Regions from separate parts of the Exiguobacterium sp. BRG2 genome, predicted to be linked through region 2. Evidence: riboswitches for the same ligand, from Rfam matches in the RefSeq annotation. Region 2 holds a riboswitch; each other region holds the start of a gene.
What was found. A riboswitch is a leader RNA that binds a small molecule or an ion and turns the genes downstream of it on or off. The one in region 2 is predicted to bind thiamine pyrophosphate.

Region 1: it holds a riboswitch for thiamine pyrophosphate, as region 2 does, so the genes downstream of both, Q9R23_RS02615 (thiamine phosphate synthase) here and thiT (energy-coupled thiamine transporter ThiT) in region 2, are expected to answer to the same signal.
Region 3: it holds a riboswitch for thiamine pyrophosphate, as region 2 does, so the genes downstream of both, Q9R23_RS08265 (ECF transporter S component) here and thiT (energy-coupled thiamine transporter ThiT) in region 2, are expected to answer to the same signal.

Annotation. Positions count from the first base shown of each region.
Region 1 is NZ_JAUZUW010000001.1:510,229-516,869, reverse strand. Features, by position in the region: gene Q9R23_RS02645 (exonuclease SbcCD subunit D) at 1-48, opposite strand, end outside; gene Q9R23_RS02640 (hypothetical protein) at 185-541, opposite strand; gene Q9R23_RS02635 (ThiF family adenylyltransferase) at 664-1,671, opposite strand; gene Q9R23_RS02630 (thiazole synthase) at 1,668-2,432, opposite strand; gene thiS (sulfur carrier protein ThiS) at 2,435-2,635, opposite strand; gene Q9R23_RS02620 (FAD-dependent oxidoreductase) at 2,632-3,576, opposite strand; gene Q9R23_RS02615 (thiamine phosphate synthase) at 3,573-4,163, opposite strand; TPP riboswitch at 4,249-4,351, opposite strand; gene nagZ (beta-N-acetylhexosaminidase) at 4,408-5,628, opposite strand; gene Q9R23_RS02605 (OsmC family protein) at 5,625-6,050, opposite strand; gene Q9R23_RS02600 (MFS transporter) at 6,241-6,641, shown strand, end outside.
Region 2 is NZ_JAUZUW010000002.1:105,698-112,338, forward strand. Features, by position in the region: gene pknB (Stk1 family PASTA domain-containing Ser/Thr kinase) at 1-92, shown strand, start outside; gene rsgA (ribosome small subunit-dependent GTPase A) at 118-1,023, shown strand; gene rpe (ribulose-phosphate 3-epimerase) at 1,026-1,682, shown strand; TPP riboswitch at 1,705-1,814, shown strand; gene thiT (energy-coupled thiamine transporter ThiT) at 1,874-2,434, shown strand; gene Q9R23_RS03240 (thiamine diphosphokinase) at 2,436-3,038, shown strand; gene Q9R23_RS03245 (amino acid permease) at 3,094-4,497, opposite strand; gene rpmB (50S ribosomal protein L28) at 4,638-4,826, opposite strand; gene Q9R23_RS03255 (Asp23/Gls24 family envelope stress response protein) at 5,110-5,472, shown strand; gene Q9R23_RS03260 (DAK2 domain-containing protein) at 5,498-6,641, shown strand, end outside.
Region 3 is NZ_JAUZUW010000005.1:35,780-42,420, reverse strand. Features, by position in the region: gene Q9R23_RS08285 (DEAD/DEAH box helicase) at 1-1,684, shown strand, start outside; gene Q9R23_RS08280 (glycerol-3-phosphate acyltransferase) at 1,681-2,211, shown strand; gene Q9R23_RS08275 (GNAT family N-acetyltransferase) at 2,225-3,775, shown strand; gene Q9R23_RS08270 (50S ribosomal protein L25/general stress protein Ctc) at 4,067-4,723, shown strand; TPP riboswitch at 4,819-4,918, shown strand; gene Q9R23_RS08265 (ECF transporter S component) at 5,019-5,591, shown strand; gene Q9R23_RS08260 (ABC transporter ATP-binding protein) at 5,588-6,641, shown strand, end outside.

The sequences.
Region 1 (6,641 bases), on a different contig from region 2:
ATGAACGATTTTACCGAGATGCCAATCGGCAGTATGTATCCATTTCATCTTCATCACACTCACTTTTTAAATATAGTAGCTTAAGTGTAGCATGCGAGCGTTCGTTCTGCGACGAACATCCGTTTGGAACACAAAAAGCAGGAGGCGAATGCCTCCTGCTTTTTGCGCTTTCACAACGAGCGTATTACTTCGTCCGTTGCTTTCTAAAACGTTGGACGGAACGAATCACAGAAACTGATCCGCCGATGATCGCACCGACACCGACGACGATGCCTGTCTTAAATTTTTTGCCCGTTGGTCCGGATGTATGCGTTGCTTGATTGTGTTCAAAAAGTTGTTGGAGGGGCGACGACGTCTCGACTTCGAGAATCTTCGATGCATCCTGATGCAAATCTTCTCTACGTTCGACACTACAAGGTGACAGATAGAATGGGTTCAAGTTCGTCCGGTACCGGTCCGGATTCCAGTTGGCTTGCTGGACAACCGCCTGTGTTTCTTCCGTCTGTGCTTGATCCTTCATCGGATCGAATTCTTGTTTCATCTGAATCACTCCTCTTCACGTTCAAAACCTGTAGACCGATTTATGTCTGAAGTCTTATTTACCTGTTTTTTAAACATTTAAAACATATATTTTTAAAATTAGTTTTACTGTTTTATGAACGTTTATCCGAAATAGGCGTGATACAGTCGTTTTGCTTTAACGAGATCCGCCTCGCCATGAATCAAGACACGACCATCTCGAAAGGCGACCATTCGATGCTCATCCGTCGTAAACGCCAGCAAGTATGGATTATGGGCGGAAATCGACGCAACCAGCTGGAGGCGTTGTTTTAATTGTTCGAGATCCCGCTGCCCGTCTCCACGGATTTGAACGGCATCGCGACCGCACAGTGCCGTGAAACGCACCGTTTGATTCGATAAATAAGGATAAGACGGCTCGATGCCGCACGAGGGGCACTCTGTTTGCTTCAGTGACTGGACGTTGATTTGTTGGAATGTATTCGACCACACGTCAAAGGCAAGCAGACGTGTCCGCAACGCGTCCGTCTTCCCGCTCAACCACTTCAACGCTTCCGTCACTTGTAGAGAGGCGACCATCTGAACAGCTGGACCGATGATTCCCGCCGTATCACACGTCTCCTGATCACGTGGTAATTGATCGAGCAGACACTGCAGACATGGCGTTTCTCCCGGGCGAACAGTGAAAGTAATCCCGTAACTGCCGATGCAGCCGCCGTAAATCCACGGAATCGAGCGCAACAATGCCATATCGTTCATCAGTAAACGAATATCGAAATGATCCGTCGCATCGATGATGAGATCAATATCATCGAGAAGCCACGTCAGCGCTGCCCGGTCGACATCTAATACATGTGCTTCGATCGTCACCGTCGAATTAATCGCTTCAAGTCGCGCTTTTGCAGCAATCGCCTTCGGTATGCTGTGCCGTGCATCATCCTCCGTATAGAGTTGTTGCCGTTGTAGATTACTCCACTCGACATAATCGCGGTCGACGATTCGGACGACGCCGACACCAGCGCGAACGAGTTGTTCTGCCGATGCTGTTCCGAGTGCCCCCATCCCGATGATCAGTACCTTTGCTGTTGCGAAGCGTGCTTGTCCAGCTTCTCCAATCGGTCGAAATCGAGTTTGACGTGAATAACGTGTCATCGAATCAATCCACTCGTTGGACTACTCGCGACTGCATACTGTTTCTTCTCGATTCTTCCCGCTTCGTAGCCGAAGCGCCCTGCTTCGACGGCTAGTCGCATCGCGTGCGCCATCTTGACTGGATCCTGGGCATGGGCGACAGCGGAGTTCAATAAGACACCATCCGCTCCCAGTTCCATTGCATAGGCAACGTCAGTTGGAGAACCGATGCCAGCGTCGACGATGACAGGCACCGTCGTCTGCTCGATGATGAACTTTAGGTGGAGCGGATTGAGGATGCCTTGCCCAGACCCGATCGGTGACGCAGCCGGCATGATGGCATGACAGCCGAGTTCCTCGAGTCGTCGTGCAAGGACGACGTCGTCCGATGTATACGGTAAGACGATGAACCCATCTTTGAGTAACTCTTCAGAAGCCCGTAACGTCTCGATTGGGTCAGGTAGTAATGTCTTATCGCACCCAATCACTTCAACCTTGACCATGTCGCACATACCGGATGCCCGCGCAAGCTTTGCTAGCCGGACAGCTTCTTCCGCTGTCTTCGCACCAGCCGTGTTCGGTAGTAAATCGTACTTCGTTAAATCAAGCGACTCCAAGAAATTCGATTGTTGTTTGTCGAAGAGATCGAGCCGCCGGACAGCGAACGTCAAGATTTGTGAAGCGGACGCATCGATGGCCTCCTGCTGTACCGTAGCATCCGTATATTTCCCCGTTCCAAGTAATAACCGTGATTCGAATGTCTTTTCTCCAATTTTCAACATCTTTATCCTCCTCCTACGAAATGAACGATTTCGAATGTGTCATTGTTCCGAACGACCGTTTGATCGTAAGCTCCGCGGTCGATGATCTGTCGGTTCTGTTCGACGATGACGAGTTTTTCCCCTAAGCCAAGTTGCGTGAGCATGTCCTCAATCGTCTCAATCTGTTCAATGGTGTGGTCGTTGCCGTTAATCGTAATATTCATCGGACTTCCTCCTTTAGGATCAACCGTAATGTGTTTGCCAAAACTTCCGCTGTCGCCGGTGCGAGTAATATGCCATGCCGATGATGCCCCGTCGCTATAAAGATCCGACGGGATGAATCGGCGACTCCGATATATGGCAAGCCGAACTCTGTTTGTGGTCGTACGCCTGACCAGACTTCTTCGATGACAGCATCACGGATCGGTGGATAGAGACGCTCTGCTGCTTGAAGCAGTGACGTGACTCCTGCGACACTAACACCGATCGTCTCGTCGTGCGGTAGTTCGGTCGCACCGATCAATATCCGTCCGTCCGCTTTCGGTACGAGGTAGACGTCGTCATCAAACAGGATCGAGCGTAACGGCTGACCCGCGAGACGGACCGCCAGACATTCCCCTTTGACACCGTGCGTCGCTATCGAAATACCAGCTGTATCGAGCAAGGCTTGGGACCCGCGTCCGGCAGCAACCGTCACCGTTCGTCCCGTCCACGTTCCCGTGTTCGACTCAACCCTAATGAAATCATTACTCTCCTCGATTCGCGTGACGTCCACCTGTTCTTCGATTGGTATCCCACGATTTCGTAAGGCATGCATCAATGCAGTCGTTAGTCGTCGCGGATCGATTTGACCGACCGATGGAAATAAGTATTCTTGCCCATTTCGTTTCAATAAAAATGGTTGTTCCCGGTAGCCACAATCGATCCCGGTCTCGCGCGTGAGGCGTCGCGCAAGTAACGGATACAGACGGCGACTTCGCGCGGCAAGTGTATGCAATTCTTCTCTCAGCTCGATGTCCGTCGCAAGCATTCCGGCAGCCGCCCGACTCGTCCCTTGTCCGCATGTTCCGCGATCAAGGACAAGAACGGATTCGTTCTGACAAGCGAGACTGTAAGCAAGCGTCAAACCGATGACTCCACAACCGATGATGATGTGATCCGTCATACCCGTACCCCCTGATAACGCTGAATGGCAGCATGCGGGTCCGCTTGACCGAGAATACCGGATAAGACGGCGATTCCGCTTGCACCGGTCACTGCGATCTCAGGAATGCGATCAGGAGTGATCCCGCCGATTGCGATGACTGGTTTCGTCGTGAAAGTGACAACTTGCTTCAAGGCATCGATCCCTCGCGGTGGCACGTTTGGTTTCGACGCTGTCGGATAAATATGACCGTACAGCAATCGATCGGCTCCTTCCGCTTCCGCTGCAAGTGCTTCTGCCAGAGAGTGGACGGATTTCCCGATGATAAGATTCGGAAAGTGACGCCTTACATCGCCGACGCGTAAGGATCGTCGAGTCAACTGCACACCGATACCAGCGACATGGGCGACGTCGACCCGGTCATGAACGGTTAATTGATTAGGCGAATACCCTTTCGCAAGGAGCGCGTCAATCAGTTCTAGCAATTCTGCTGCCGACAAATTCGGTTCTCGAAGATGAAGCTGATCCGTATATGGTTGAAGCGATTGAAAGGTTTCCACTCCATCGCGTGGATTGATGGATCCCGTCGAAATCAGATGTAAACGCATCATGTTCTTCCTTTCGATACGAAAAAGGACCACTCCCGATGTTGAAGGGAGTGGTCCGAAAATGCGCTAAAGCGCTAAGGATATCTAAGGTTTCGAGCCACTTCCCTCCGCTAGTACGAACTAGATCAGGTTCAAAGGGTCCGGATACTTCCGTCTCAGTCTGCTGGGAGACTCCCCTAGTGTCTTTTCGTGTTTAATTGGCTTGCCCCATTAGTCTAGCATGAGTTGCTTTACTTCGCTAGTCCTAGTTGAGCGCTTCCACTTGCTGAATAAGCTCCGATTTCGTCGGTCGCTGTTGCTTCTGGCTGTCGGCATAGGTCTGCTTCAGCTTTAAGATCCGCATCACTTTAGCATCGAGCATCGCAGGCGTCAGCGTTTTTTCTTTAACGGCTTGCATCACTTCGGTGTGGACCTTCGGATAGGCACCTGCTTCCGAAAACATCGCCATATCAGCTCCATTGACAAGTGCCTGGCGTGCCGCTTCCGCGAGACCATATCGTTTCGTGATCGCCCCCATGACAAGGTCATCCGTGATGATGACACCCTTGAATCCGAGTTGTTGACGCAAGAGGTCAGTCAAGATCGGCTTCGAGAGCGAAGATGGATTTTGATCGTCATACGCGGGATAGAGAATATGGGCGACCATCACCATCTCGGCGCCCTCTTGAATCGCTTCTTGGAACGGTAACAGTTCCGTTCGCTTCAGTTCTTCCTTTGATGCTGTCACTTTCGGCAAACCGACATGGGAATCGACACTCGTATTGCCGTGACCGGGAAAATGTTTGACGACCGGAATCGTTCCCGTCTCTTGCATCCCATGCATCAGGGCCGTACCGAGAGTCGCGACGGTCTTCGGATCAGCACTTAACGCACGGTCGCCGATGATTGGATTGTTCGGATTGCTATTGACGTCAAGGACCGGTGCGAAGTCCATGTTGAACCCATAAAATCGTGACAGGTGACCGAGCGTACGTCCGACATCTTCCATTTTTGCAGCATCTGCACCTTGCGCCATCCGTTGACTCGTCGGGAGACGTAATCGTTGATCCGGTACCCGGCTGACCCGTCCGCCCTCTTCATCAACCCCGACGAAGGCATACGGTTTTTGGTTCGTTTCTTGAATGGCACGCGTGAACGTCAAGAGTTGATCTTCTGACGTAATATTCCCACCAAGCAGTAAGACCCCACCGATCGCATGCGTCTGCAACAATTTCCGGTCAGCTGCTGAAAGTTCCGTGCCGGCAACTCCGATATAGAGCAATTGATCGATCTTTTCTGACGTCGACATCGCTTCAAGTTGCTGCTTTAATCGTGCTTGTTGTCGTTCTTCCTTTGTCGGCTCAGGCTTTGATTTCTTCGCCTCCGTCGGTTGCTTCGTTGCTGGTTGTGATGGTTTCGTTGGTTCCGTCGTCTCCTGCGCACACCCTGCAAGCAACAGGCAACCGATCAGTACTACTTTCTTCACAAAGGATCCTCGCTCCGGACACCATTGATGGAATAATAGACGGAAATCTCAGCGTTCAAGGATTGCGAGACCGAACAGTATTTATCTTTTGATAACGAGATGGCACGACGGACCTTATCTTCCGGGAGATCACCTTCAAGCCGGTAATGAATCGAGATCGACGTAAAGCGCCGCGGATGATCCTCTGCCCGTTCCCCTTCGATATCCATTTCGAAATGAGTGATCGTCAAGCGCATCTTCTCTAAAATCGAGACGATGTCGATTCCAGTACAGCCGGCAACGGCATGTAGCAGCAGTTCAGTCGGTCGTGGTGCTTGATTTTCGCCACCGTTCTCCGGTGCTGCATCCATCGCAAGATGATGCCCTGATTCCGTCTGTCCACTAAACCCCATCTGTTTGTTCCATGTCACTGTCGCTTGCATCGTTTCCACTCCTTTGTCAGTAGTCTTCTACTGTAGTATACGCAAAAAATAGCAAGCCTGGAAATTCACACGCTATTTCGAATAATGGTTCTTTTCCCGAATTCTCGCTTTGCGATACCCGACGAAATCGTTTCATGCTATCCTGTTACTCATAGTTTCGCGCGCAAGCGCCAGAATTGAGGAATCATCCATGTCACCTACTACTCGTTTAAGTCGACGCGATTGGCTGTTGATCGCCACGTTGTCGCTCCTGACGTTCGTTCTCGGAACAAGCGAATTCGTCATCGTCGGGATCCTCGCTGAAATCTCCTCAGCTCTTAATATCACGATCGCAACAGCCGGTACGCTCGTCTCGGCATTTGCCATCTCCTTTGCGATTGGTACACCGATTGTCATGTCGCTGACCGGTCACTTGGAACGGCGTCGCCTGATTCTACGTCTGTTACTCGTTTGGGTCTTACTGAACCTTGCCAGTAGTTTTGCTCCAAGTTACGAAGTATTGCTCGCCACCCGCAACCTGACAGCCATCCTGACCGGTGTCTTGATCTCGCTCGCAATGGTCGTCGCAAGCGATGGCGTACCTGTCGCGAA
Region 2 (6,641 bases):
CGGGAGAAGAAGGCAAGATTACGATTTATAAAGACGATACGGTGTATCGTTCAAAAACCATCACGTACAATCAAGCAAAAGACGCACAGTAAATGTGATGAAAAAGGAGTGCATAGGATGACGGAACAACGCATCGAAGAGAATCGAGAAGGAACGATCATACGCCTGCAGGGTGGCTTTTATGATGTCATGACACCAGAAGGAGAGGTCCGTTCACGGGCAAGAGGGAATTTCCGAAAACGCGGCATCAGTCCAGTCGTTGGAGACGAAGTCGTTCTTCATATCGAAAGTGAGACCGGGTATATTCTCGAAGTGAAGGAGCGGGACAACTTTTTAGTACGCCCGCCTGTCGCGAATATCGATCAAGCGTTGCTTGTCGTCTCGGCTGCAGAACCTGATTTTTCAGCGCACTTGCTCGATCGTTTCCTCGTCTTGATCGAAGCGAAGGAAATCCAACCCGTCATCCTGTTAACGAAGATGGACTTGCTTGATGATGTCAAAGGTCCTGCAGTTAGAGAGGCAATTGCCGCTTACCGGAAGATTGGATATACGGTCATCGAGACATCCAGTGAGACGTTGTCGGGTGTTGAGCAAGTCCGTCCGTTACTGGCCGGGAAAACGAGTGTTCTTGCCGGACAATCCGGTGTTGGGAAAAGTTCGCTCTTGAACGCACTTGAACCAACACTCGACTTAGAGACGAGTGCGATTTCGAAATCACTCGGACGTGGGCGGCATACGACACGACACGTCACGTTGATGCCACTTGCCGAAGGCTTGATTGCTGATACACCAGGTTTCTCGAACCTTGATTTTCCGTATGATATGGAAATCGAGGATGTACGGTGGAGTTTTCCTGAATTCGTGGCTGTACAGGACGAATGTAAGTATCGAGGATGTTTGCACTTGAATGAACCCGGATGTGCTGTCAAGGAAGCCGTCGAAGCACAAGAAATCATGTCCTCTCGTTATGAGAACTATGGTATGTTTATAGACGAAATCAAGAATCGAGCCCGGAGGTATTGAAGATGATTAAAATTGCACCATCTATCTTATCAGCAGATTTTGCGAATCTTGAGCGTGATGTCAAAGCAGTCGAGGCAGCAGGCGCGGACTATATCCATTTCGATGTCATGGATGGTCAGTTCGTACCGAATATCTCGTTTGGACTGCCTGTGCTCAGCAGTTTACGTCAAAAGACGGATATGGTCCTTGATGTCCATTTAATGATTGACCAGCCAGAACGTTTCGTTGAAGATTTCGTTAAGGCAGGGGCAGATATCGTGACGTTCCACGTCGAAGCGACGAACCACGTCCACCGTGTTTTACAACAAATCAAGCTATCCGGTGCAAAAGCAGGGGTCGTCTTGAATCCTCACACGCCATTATCGACGATTGAACACGTCCTTGAGGATGTCGATATGGTCTTATTGATGACGGTCAATCCGGGCTTTGGTGGACAAGCCTTCATCGAGAATGTCATGCCAAAACTCGCATCACTTGCACAAATGAAAGCAGATCGTGATCTGACATTTGAAATCGAGATTGATGGTGGCGTCAACCCGGAAACAGCAAAACTTTGCATCGAAAACGGCGCGAACGTTCTTGTCGCGGGATCAGCAATCTACAATGCACCAGATTATGCGGAAGCGATCACTAGCATTCGTCAAGGGGCTGCCGTATAATAAGAACGAGAAAACGAAATATGATGACCGCAAGGGGTGTCGCTTGAAAAGCGGCTGAGAGGAGTCTTTTAGACTTTAACCCTTCGAACCTGTTCCGTTCAAACGGACGTAGGGATGTGGCGCACGCAGGCAGTACGGCGTTCGTCGTATTGCCTTTTTGCGTCCTCTCGTACAATGAAGGAGGAAATAGCATGAAACGGTTACAAATGATGATGGAAATTGCCATCTTCGCAAGTCTCGGGGTCGTCTTTGATTTACTGATTCCATTTAAAATGCCACAAGGCGGTTCAATCAGCTTAGCGATGTTACCGATCTTTGTCATGGCATTTCGCCACGGTGTCATCGGAGGTGTCGTCACAGGAGCGCTTGTTGGTACGATCCAACTGATGTTCGCCCCACAAGTCTTGACGATCGTCCAACCATTACTCGATTACACGATTGCATACGGTGTCGTCGGACTGAGCGGTCTGTTCGCCCGTCAGGTTAGACAAACTGCACGTAACGGACAAAAGAAACGTTTGATGGCGTTCGTTCTCCTTGCAACACTATTAGGCGCAGGACTCCGTTATATCTGTCATGTCATCAGCGGAATCGTGTTCTTCGCGAAATATGCAGAAGGTCCAGTCGTGCCATATTCATTAGTTTATAACGCGACATACATGGTACCATCTTATGTTTTATGCGGTGTCGTCGCGGGTCTCCTCTTTACAACTGCGCCACGTTTACTACGTTATTCAGCACGAGGCGTCTGAGATGCGGGCGATTCTCGTGTGCGCCGGTCCTCAAGAAGAAGTGCCTGATTTGCGGATGCTTTGTCAGTCTAGTGATTTCATCATTGGTGTCGATGGTGGTGTTCAGACTATTGAATTGTTTGGGCTGACATGCGACATGACGATCGGTGATTTTGATTCGCTTGGTTACGTACCTGAAGGAGCAATCGTTCATCCGGCTGAGAAAGATGAGACGGATCTCGAACTCGCCCTTCGTACAGTATCAGAGATGAAACGGTTTGATGATACTATCATCGTCGGAGCAACAGGTGGACGACTCGACATGACCGTTCAAAATGTGTATTTATTGAAGCAATACCCTGAAGCGCGACTCGTCACGAAACGGGAAGAGGTGCGATATTTGGCAGTAGGATCGTATGCAGTCGAAGCCGAAATCTATCATTATCTTTCTTTCATTCCACTTGTGCCGTCAATCTTGAGTTTAGCTGGAGTCAAATATCCACTTGATATGCATCCTGTTCCGGTCGGAGGTTCCTTGACCGTCAGTAATGAATGGAGTACGTCAGAAGCGACAGTAGAGCTCCATCAAGGAGAACTATTGATGATGCGAACACTTAAGGAATAGAACAAGCATATGAAAAAAGGCCGTGGATGATACCGCGGCCTCTTTTCATATGGCATTATTCTTCGAGTTGGGAAGGGGCGACTCGAATGTCACTTTGAGCCGATAGGTGTTTTCCTTTAATGAACAGATGATAGCTTCCCCACATGACGAGGAAAAATGGAACACCGATGTATAAAGCAATTCGTTGATCCGCTTGAAACGCAAGACTGAAAAGGACAACGACATTAAGTGTCAACGATATCAACGGTAATGCTGGATAGAATGGCGTCTTGAACTTTAGTTCGGATAGATCATGTCCGTTTCGGATGAACTGACGGCGGAACGCAAGTTGCGAAGCGGAAATTGAAATCCAACCGACTTGAGCACCGAGTCCAGCTAAAGACAAGAGCCAGATAAAGACGGTATCCTCTGCGAAAAAAGCTGTCAGAAGAGATAACATCGCAAACATCATCGTAAAGAGTAAAGCGCGCATCGGCACACCACGGGCATTAACATAAGATAATTTCTTTGAAATCATCCCTTCTTGTGCCATTGCCCATAACATTCGGGTCGCGGCATACAATCCCGAGTTCCCGACGGATAATAGTGCTGTCAAGACGACGATGTTCATCAAGTCAGCGGCATACGGGATGCCGATCGCATCAAAGACCATGATGAATGGACTACTGACTCCGCCAGCCGTCTCATACGGAATCAATGCACCGACGATCGTGATCGATAAGACAAAGAAAATGAACGTGCGCCAAACTGTATTCCGGATAGCTTTTGGAATCGATTTTTCAGGCGTATCGGACTCCCCAGCCGCGACACCGATCAATTCGGTCCCCTGAAAAGCAAAGTTGACAGCAATCATCGTCGTCAAGACACCGAGAATTCCGTTCGGAAACCAACCGCTTGCCGTGAAGTTTGCAAACAATGAGGATGGACGATCTGCTTCCATCGGTAACCAGCCAAACCAAGCTGCGCCACCAAGAATGATGAAGAAAAGAATGGCGAGTACCTTTAAACTTGAGAACCAGAATTCCGCTTCCCCGAACGCTTTGGCGGAGACGGCGTTTAAACCGAATAACAAGACCGTAAAGACGGTACACCAGACAACGACCGGCACATTCGGAAACCAACGGTCCATCAAACTACCGGCAGCTGTGATTTCAAGCGCGACCGTCACAGCCCAGCCGAGCCAGTAAATCCAACCGACGGCAAAGCCGACCCCTGGTCCGATAAAGCGGGTCGTATAGGTCTGAAATGACCCCGAGACCGGCAGATAGACCGCTAATTCTCCAAGACATAACATCGTCAGATACATGATGGTCCCACCCACGATGTAACTGAGGACCGCCCCGAGAGGTCCTGCTTGTGAAATCGTTAATCCTGACCCTAAAAATAAGCCTGTTCCGATAATTCCACCGAGTGAAATCATGAACAGGTGTCGACTCGTCATCTCTCGTTTGAGTTGCATGATGACTTCCCCCAATTCTGACAAAATAAAGTACGTTCCTATTGTAAGCGTTTTCAATAAAAGCGACAATTAGTTTATGAGAAAAATAAATGAGGGCATAAAAAAACCGGAAGGGAAGATTCCCATCCGGTGGTTGCGCCTTATACGCGTTCGACTTTACCTGATTTAAGAGCTCGAGCTGAAACCCAAACCTTTTTTGGCTTACCGTCGACGAGGATACGTACTTTTTGTACGTTGACTCCCCAAGTACGTTTTGTTTTGTTCAATGCGTGTGAACGGTTGTTACCCGACTTTGGCGATTTCCCAGTAACGTAGCATTTACGTGCCATGCGTTCCGCCTCCTTTTATGTTGTTTTGCGTTCGTCCTAATAGACACTTTGCTATCTTAGCATGGTGTCAAGGCGGTTGCAACATAAAAAAAGTAGCTGACAAGAAAAAAACTTGACAGACAACCTCGAAATTTAAAATAATGGATGAGGATGATGGTAAAAGTTCATTTGACCGCTACTATTTTTCACTTATTCATTGTATAGTCAGTACGGCGACTTTTCAATAGTAGGTCCTTATAGTAGAATTATGAGAAGAATACAATATTCAAAGGGGGCTACTCAGGTGGCGATCGAGATGAAAACGACCTATGGAAAGATTGATGTAGATAATGATGTCGTCGCGCAACTTGCGGGCGGCGCAGCAATGGAATGTTTTGGTGTCGTTGGTATGGCATCTCAGTCTCAAATCAAGGATGGTCTTGCTGAACTCTTAAAACGTGAGAACTTTGCACGCGGTGTCATCGTTCGACAGTCTTCAGAGCAAGTTCATATCGATATGCATATTATCGTAAGTTATGGGACGAAAATCTCAGAGGTGGCGAACAACGTACAGAGTCGCGTGAAATACACGCTCAGTCAGGCACTAGGTCTTGACGTGACATCTGTGAACATCTTTGTCCAAGGAGTCCGCTTGACGAATGTCTAAGGCGGAAATAGAGGAGGAAACTTTAGTGAGTGTAGATCGTTTAACAGGAGCGCAGTTAGTCAAGATGATTCAAAATGGCGCGGCGAATCTTTATCAAAACGCAGATTTCGTCGATTCATTGAACGTCTTCCCTGTGCCAGATGGTGATACGGGAACGAACATGAATTTGACGATGACTTCAGGAGCAAAAGAAGCAGGTAAATCCACTTCGGATTCTGTATCGGAAGTCGCGAACGTCTTCGCACGTGGATTATTAATGGGGGCGCGCGGAAACTCTGGCGTCATCTTAAGTCAATTGTTCCGTGGATTCTCGAAATCAATCGAAGGCAAAACAACGATTGATACGAAGGAATTCGCAGATGCATTACAAAAAGGTGTTGATACAGCATACAAAGCAGTCATGAAACCGGTCGAAGGGACAATCTTGACAGTTGCCCGTGAAACAGCTGTCGCTGCTATCGCACAATCTGAGACGACGACGGATTTCTTAGAGTTGATGCGTCAACTCGTCGAAGCTTCGAAAGTATCGCTCGACGGTACACCAGAACTTCTTCCTGTATTAAAAGAAGTCGGCGTCGTTGACTCTGGTGGTCAAGGTCTCGTCTGTATCTATGAAGGATTCCTCGCGACACTCGAAGGAAAAGAACTTGATAAGCCACATGCGCCAGTCATGGAAACACTCGTCGAAGCAGAGCATCATAAATCGGCTCAAAGCTTCATGTCGACAGAAGAGATCCATTACGGTTACTGTACGGAAATCATGGTTCGCTTCCAAGATGACAAGTTAGCAAATGCACCGTTCAGTGAAGAAGCATTCCGGAACGAATTATCGGAATTCGGTGATTCGTTGCTCGTCGTCGCGGACGAAGAGCTCCTTAAAGTTCACGTCCACGTTGAAACGCCAGGAGAAGTCATCACAAAAGGACAACGTTTCGGTGAGCTCGTTGCTGTTAAGATTGAAAATATGCGTCAACAACACTCGACGATCCTCGAAGAAGAGGGCGCGAACCAAGTCACTCCAGTCGTTGCACCGAAGGCAAAAGCAAAAGCGGCCCTTGTCACAGTCGCAATGGGTGAAGGAATCAGCGAACTCTTTAAATCACTCGGTGTCAGTGTCGTCATCGAAGGCGGACAAACGATGAACCCGTCAACGGAAGACATCGTCAAGG
Region 3 (6,641 bases), on a different contig from region 2:
GCTTGTGTTCAACTTTTCGATGGACGGAATTCCGGAAGACGAGCTGAAACGTGTCCTGAAGTCGCTCGTCTTACAAAAACGCTATCACCGCTTGAAATCCGGACAGTTCGTATCTTTAGAGGCACGGGCCTTTCAGCAGTTGCAACGGGTTCTCGCCCAGATGGAAGCGAGTGAACGCGACTTACGCGACGGGCGACTCGTCTTACCTGCCGTCCGGAACATGAAGCATCTGATCGGTGCCTCCATCCTGCATCTCCATGCCGATTTGCTCGAGAAATGGATCGAATTGAAATCCGGACAAGGATTCCGGCTCAACTTGCCGAATTCGTTAGAGTCACGACTCTATCCGTATCAACGGACGGGCATTCAATTTCTGAAGAATTTGGACGCGCAAGGTTGTCACGGCATCTTGGCCGATGAGATGGGGCTTGGAAAGACAATTCAAGCGATTGGTTATATAGCAACGATTTCGGATAGTCGTGCACTGATCGTTGCACCGGCATCACTGCTCCGCAACTGGGAGGCGGAACTGAAGCGCTTTTTACCCGGTCGACCGGTTCATGTCGTGACGGGATCTCAAACTAGCCGACTTTCCGAACTGAAGTACTTGGCTGAAAACACAGTGACGATCGTCTCCTACACGACGCTTCGGACCGACGTCCGTCGCCACCCCGTATATGACGTCGTCTTCTTTGATGAAGCACAGCACTTGAAGAATCCGCAGTCACAAACGGTCAGTCAACTACGACATCTGCAAGCAAAACGCCGGTTCGCCTTGACGGGAACTCCACTTGAGAATCGACCGCGCGACATCTGGTCGATTTTCCATGTCTTGTTTCCGGAATTACTGCCGGATTTAGCGACGTTTGAGAAATGGTCGTTTGATGACATGCAACAATTCATTCAACCATTTTTATTACGGCGTGAGAAAAAAGATGTCTTACAGGACTTACCAAAGAAGCAGATCGAGCATCATTATGTCGAGCTTGGACCGAATCAAAAACGGTTATATGCGTCGTATCTCGCCAAATCGCAACTCGAGACGTTGCAGCATTTAGACGAAACGAAACGTGAAGATCGTTTGAAGTTACTGGCGGGCTTAACGCGGTTGCGGCAAATTTGCAACGATCCGGGATTATTCGTCGAAGGGTACACAGGGGAAGCAACGAAACGAACGCGTCTGCTCTCACTGATTGCAGAAAAACGGGCAGCCGGAAAACGGATCTTGATCTTCTCGCAGTATACGCAAATGCTCGAGCGCATTCGCTCGGATCTCGCGCAACGTCACCTCCCCCACTTCCTATTGACGGGTGAGACACCGCTCGAAGAGCGGGTCGCGTTATGCGACCGGTTCAATGACGGTGAAGTCGATCTCTTCTTGATTTCGCTTAAAGCCGGCGGAACGGGACTGAATCTCGCAACTGCTGATACCGTCATCCTGTTTGACAGCTGGTGGAATCCGGCTGTTGAACAACAGGCAGCCGATCGCGCCCATCGGCTTGGACAACAATCCGACGTGACCGTCATTAAATTGCTGACACGCGGAACGATCGAAGAGAAGATGACCGAATTGCAAGATCGAAAAGCCAAAATGGTCGATGCCGTCCTGACAGCTCCAGACAGTGACGCCTTGACCGTCAAAGAACTCGTACATCTCGTAGAAACAAAGGAGGAACAACGGTGATCCTTGATCTCCTGCTTGGTTATCTCATCGGTAGTATTTTAGGTGGTACGCTCTTTAAGTACATCAGTCGTACCGATTTGGCTCAGGTTGGTTCCGGAAACATCGGTGCCCGCAATGCCCATCGTGCCGGTGGGCTTCCGGCTTTTGTATTCGTTTATCTGTTTGATGCCGCGAAGACGGTCCTTGCACTACAGATCACAGACATGTTTTATCCGGTCGCCCTCACCGTGCTCATCGGTCACTTGTTTCCGTTGTTTCACCCACGATGCGGCGGTAAAGGGTACGCTGTATTTTCCGGAATCGTCTTCGCTATCACGCCGTGGGCATATCTTGCCGGATTAGGCATACTCGGTTTGTCTTATCTCGTAACGAAAGATAGTGTCAAAGCGGGGCTTATTCCGGTCGTTTTACTTCCGTTACTACCCGTCTTCTTAGACGCAGGGTCAGTCAATATCTTGTGTACCGTTGCCGTAAGTCTACTTGTCCTGTGGGCTCATGATGCACTCCACAAGCCAGCCATTACATAAGGAGGACGTCTCCATGATCGACTTTTCCATTGCAACTGCGGACGACGCGGAAGCAATCCATGAATTGAACTACCTCACCTTCACAGAAGAGATTCCACAACATCAACCGAACACCGAACGCAAACGGATTGACCGGTTTCATGATCAAAATACTTATCTGATTGGCAAGGAAGACGATCGACTCGTCGCGATGATCGCCATTCGAAAGCATCGTCCCTTTTCGCTTGAGGAAAAGGGCGTGACGCTAGACGAGACACTGACGGATCCAGCAGAAATCCGCTTACTTAGCGTTCGTCCCGAATACCGCAATAGTCGTACGTTCATGCAATTGATGCGCTTTCTAATGGTCTACCTCGAGCGGGAGACGATTGATCATGTCTATATCAGTGGTACGACGCGAGAAGCAAAACTATACGCGCGGTTCGGCTTCACACCGATTGCAGCGACGCTTGGTAGTGGTGACGCCCAGTTTGTACCGATGTTGTTGTCGCGCGCAACATACGAACGATCCGTCATCGCGGATGTCTTACGTCCCCTGCATTTTCTAGCCGGTCCGGTCGAGGTTGCGCCGACGGTCCGTCAAGCGGCGCAACAAGCACCGCGTCCACACCGGACGGCCTCGATGCGTCAGCTCGATCAAGATTTACGTGGCCGAATGTGTCAGTTGCTGGATTTGCCACATGTCTCGATGGCCGTCGGCAGCGGTACGCTTGCCAATGATATTGTCGCGCAACAACTCACTGGGCATGGATTGATCCTAAACGGTGGCGAGTTCGGTCAACGCTTGATTGACCATGCGGCACGTGCCGGCAAGTCTTTTGATGTCCATACGCTTCCCCCCGGTCACCCGATCGACTTGGGGCTACTCGCTCATCAATTGAGGCAAACGGCATACAACTGGATCTGGTTGACGCATTGTGAGACGTCAACAGGTGTTCTCTACGATCTTGATGCAGTAAAAGTGCTGTTAGATCAACGAACCGCACTCGTCGTCGATGCGATCAGCGCTGTTGGAACCGGACATTTCTCATACGCTGGCTGCACTTTCGTCACGACTGTTTCCGGGAAAGCGATTGGTGGTTTACCGGGTCTTGCGTTCATTGGTCACGCAGATCGCGTCCTACCTTCTCTCTGTATTCCCCGTTATCTGGATTTAGGGCTCTACGCGGAAGGGGTTGCCTTTTCCGGCTCGTCGAACCTGTTGCTTGCCTGTCAGGCAGCGCTTGATGCCCTCGATCTTAATCAAGCAGCAATCAAGATGACCTATCTCGAACAAGCCGTCCGCGCAACTGGATTCCAACTCCTCGCACAACAAGAAGCACAAGCGCCGGGAATACTGACGATCGTTCATCCGTCCGCAACTGATTTAGGCGACGCTCTGCGCATTCAGGGGTATCACGTCCAGTACGAAAGCGACTATCTCGTTTACAATCAGTGGCTTCAAATTTCGACGATGGGACAGACGACGATGCGACAAATTGAACGTCTCGTTCATGTTTTAGTTCGTGAAAATCAACGAATCACCATAAAGAATGAAAAAAATGAAAGACCTCTCAACCCCTGATTTCAAGCAGTTTGGAGGTCTTTCGACTTCAAAAAGATAAAAAAAGAGGTTTATGGATTTAAAACATAGGGGTATAAAATCACTAGCACCGCATCAAACCGGTGACTTACTCACACATGTTTCTCAATATCAGCGTAATGACCTGGGAGAGAAATGCAAAGTCACGAAAGCGTCAGATTCATTAGAGTCTGAAACCGATTGTCTTAGCATGATTCATATTGTTCAGGATTCGTCCTGCTCCTACATTCATTACCTTTTGAGGGCTATACCAAATTCAAGGGGGAAATGAACATGTCAGTTAATTTAACAGCCGAAAAACGCGAGGTACGTCCACGCTCACTCCGTAAACAATTGCGTCATGAAGGAAAAGCTCTTGGCGTCGTGTATGGTTACAAAGTGGAAAGTACACCAATCGCATTTGAAGAAAAAGAATTGCTTAAAATCGTCCGAGAAAACGGTGAAAACGTCTTGATTTCACTCAAACTCGACGGTAAAAATATTAACGTCTTGATCAATCGCCGTGATATGGATGTCTTCACACCAACCGTCGATCACGTTGAATTCATCGCTGTGAAAATGGATGAAGAAACAGAAGTCGAAGCAGACGTTGTACTCGTTGGTGAAGCAGCCGGTGCAAAAGTTGGCGGCTTCCTATCACAAACACTCTTTAAAGTAACAGTCGCCGCTACACCAGATAAATTACCAGAGAACGTCGAAGTCGACGTCACGAACCTCGAAATCGGCGATTCGATTTCTATAGCTGATCTTCCAGAGCAAAAAGATTTCCGCATCGTTACAGAAGGCGATATTCAAGTCGCAGCTGTCGTCGAATCGACACTCGAGCAGGATCTTGAAGAAATCGAGGAAGCAGAGGGACAAGCAGAAGCTGGCGAGGACAACGAAGCGTCTTTAGAAGAAACAGCGGAAGAGAACGAAGACAACAAATAAGTCGTTTAACGATACGCCCTTTGCGGCGTATCGTTTTTTTATGTCTTGACAACAGACGCTGGATTGCCTAAAGTGAACAGCGTATCACCTATTACCATATCCACTAGGGGAGCCCAATTGGCTGAGACGATTCACTTCGGACCCTTCGAACCTGATCTAGTTCATACTAGCGTAGGAAAGTGGAGCGATCACATCCAATGACTCCTGCTGCGCGCAGTTTTTCTGAGGACCGCTCTCTTTTTTACGGAGGGCGGTCTTTTTTGGCGTCTCCCCCATTCAAAGGAGGACGTATCTGATGCAACACTGGAAAATGAAAGAAATCATGGTCATGATGATGCTCGCCGTCGCTTGCGGCGTCATCTATCTCGGTTGGTCAACACTCTGGTTACCGATCTCAGCGGTCTTCGGACCTGTCGGTGCCAACTGGATGTTTGGTATCTGGATCATTGCGAGTCCGCTCGTCGCAGCAATCATTCAAAAGCCAGGTGCCGCTTTAATTGCGGAAGTCGTCGCGGCAGCCGTCGAACTGTTCACGGGAAGTCATTTTGGTTTATCCGCTCTTCTGATCGGAGTCTGCCAAGGACTTGGTGCGGAACTCGTCTTCGCGATGACGCGTTACCGTCGTTATGACACATGGACCTTGATGTTATCGGGTGTCGGAGCCGCGATTGGTAGCATCGTTTATAGTCTAATCGCGAACGGATTCGGTTACTACACAACGACGACGTTGCTTGCGACAACTGGCTTACAATTGATCAGCGGCGCATTACTCGGTGGCTTGCTTGCAGCAATTCTCGTCCGTCGCCTTGTTGCGACCGGTGTCTTGAACGGGTTTGCGGCAGGACGAGCGAAACGGGACGTCGCATGATTACTGTCGACGACCTTAGCATCCGCTATCCGGGTCAGATGAAATCGGTGCTCAATCATGTATCGCTGACGATCGAGCACGGGACGACCCTTTTGCTTGGTCGCAGTGGGAGTGGCAAGACGACATTACTTCATGCCCTTGCCGGACTGACACCGGAAACGATTGAAGTCGAACAGACTGGAACTGTTACCCGCTCTGGTTCGGTCGGAGTGCTGTTCCAAAATCCAGAAGAACAGTTTTGTATGGAGACGATCGGACGGGAAATCGCTTTTAGTTTAGAAAATCGCTCGATTCCACGCGTGGAGATGGATGAACGAATTGAACGCTTACTCGCACTCGTCGGTCTCCCTCTCCCCTTCTCGACACCGATCGCGAGTCTATCCGGAGGAATGAAACAGCGTCTCGCGCTCGCAGCGGTCCTAGCACTTGAGCCGACGATCTTATTACTCGATGAACCAACGGCTCAGATTGATCCAATCGGACAACATGAGCTGATGGCGTTGATTTTTCGGATTCAAAAAGAACACGATTTAACGATCGTCTTGATTGAACACCAACTTGATGTCTGTTTGCCGTACGTCGACCAAATCGTCTTACTTGAGGACGGATCGATTACTGCGACGGCGGATCCACGGGATCTGTTCCCGCAGGATTACAAAGAGCTTCAAACGAAAGGTATTTCCGTTCCCTCTTTGTATCCGTATACCTTAGAGACGTTACCCATAGATGGACCGCAAGCGGCGCGACTTCAGGTGCCTTCCGCTGTCGCTACAGCTGGGCGCTCTTTGTTACACGTCGCTGCATTATCGACGAAAGCGCCATATCCGTTGACCGATGCGACATTTTCCATGCAGACAGGAGAATGGGTGATGCTGCTCGGGGCAAATGGATCCGGGAAAAGTACATTGCTTGCGACACTCGGGCGGTTGCTTCCCAATCGTGGAACGTATCAGCTCCAGGGGCGTCCGGTTCATCGTTACTCCCGGCGTCGCTTTTATGAGCACGTTGGCTATGTCTTTCAACAACCGGATCTGCAGTTTCTTAAGCTGA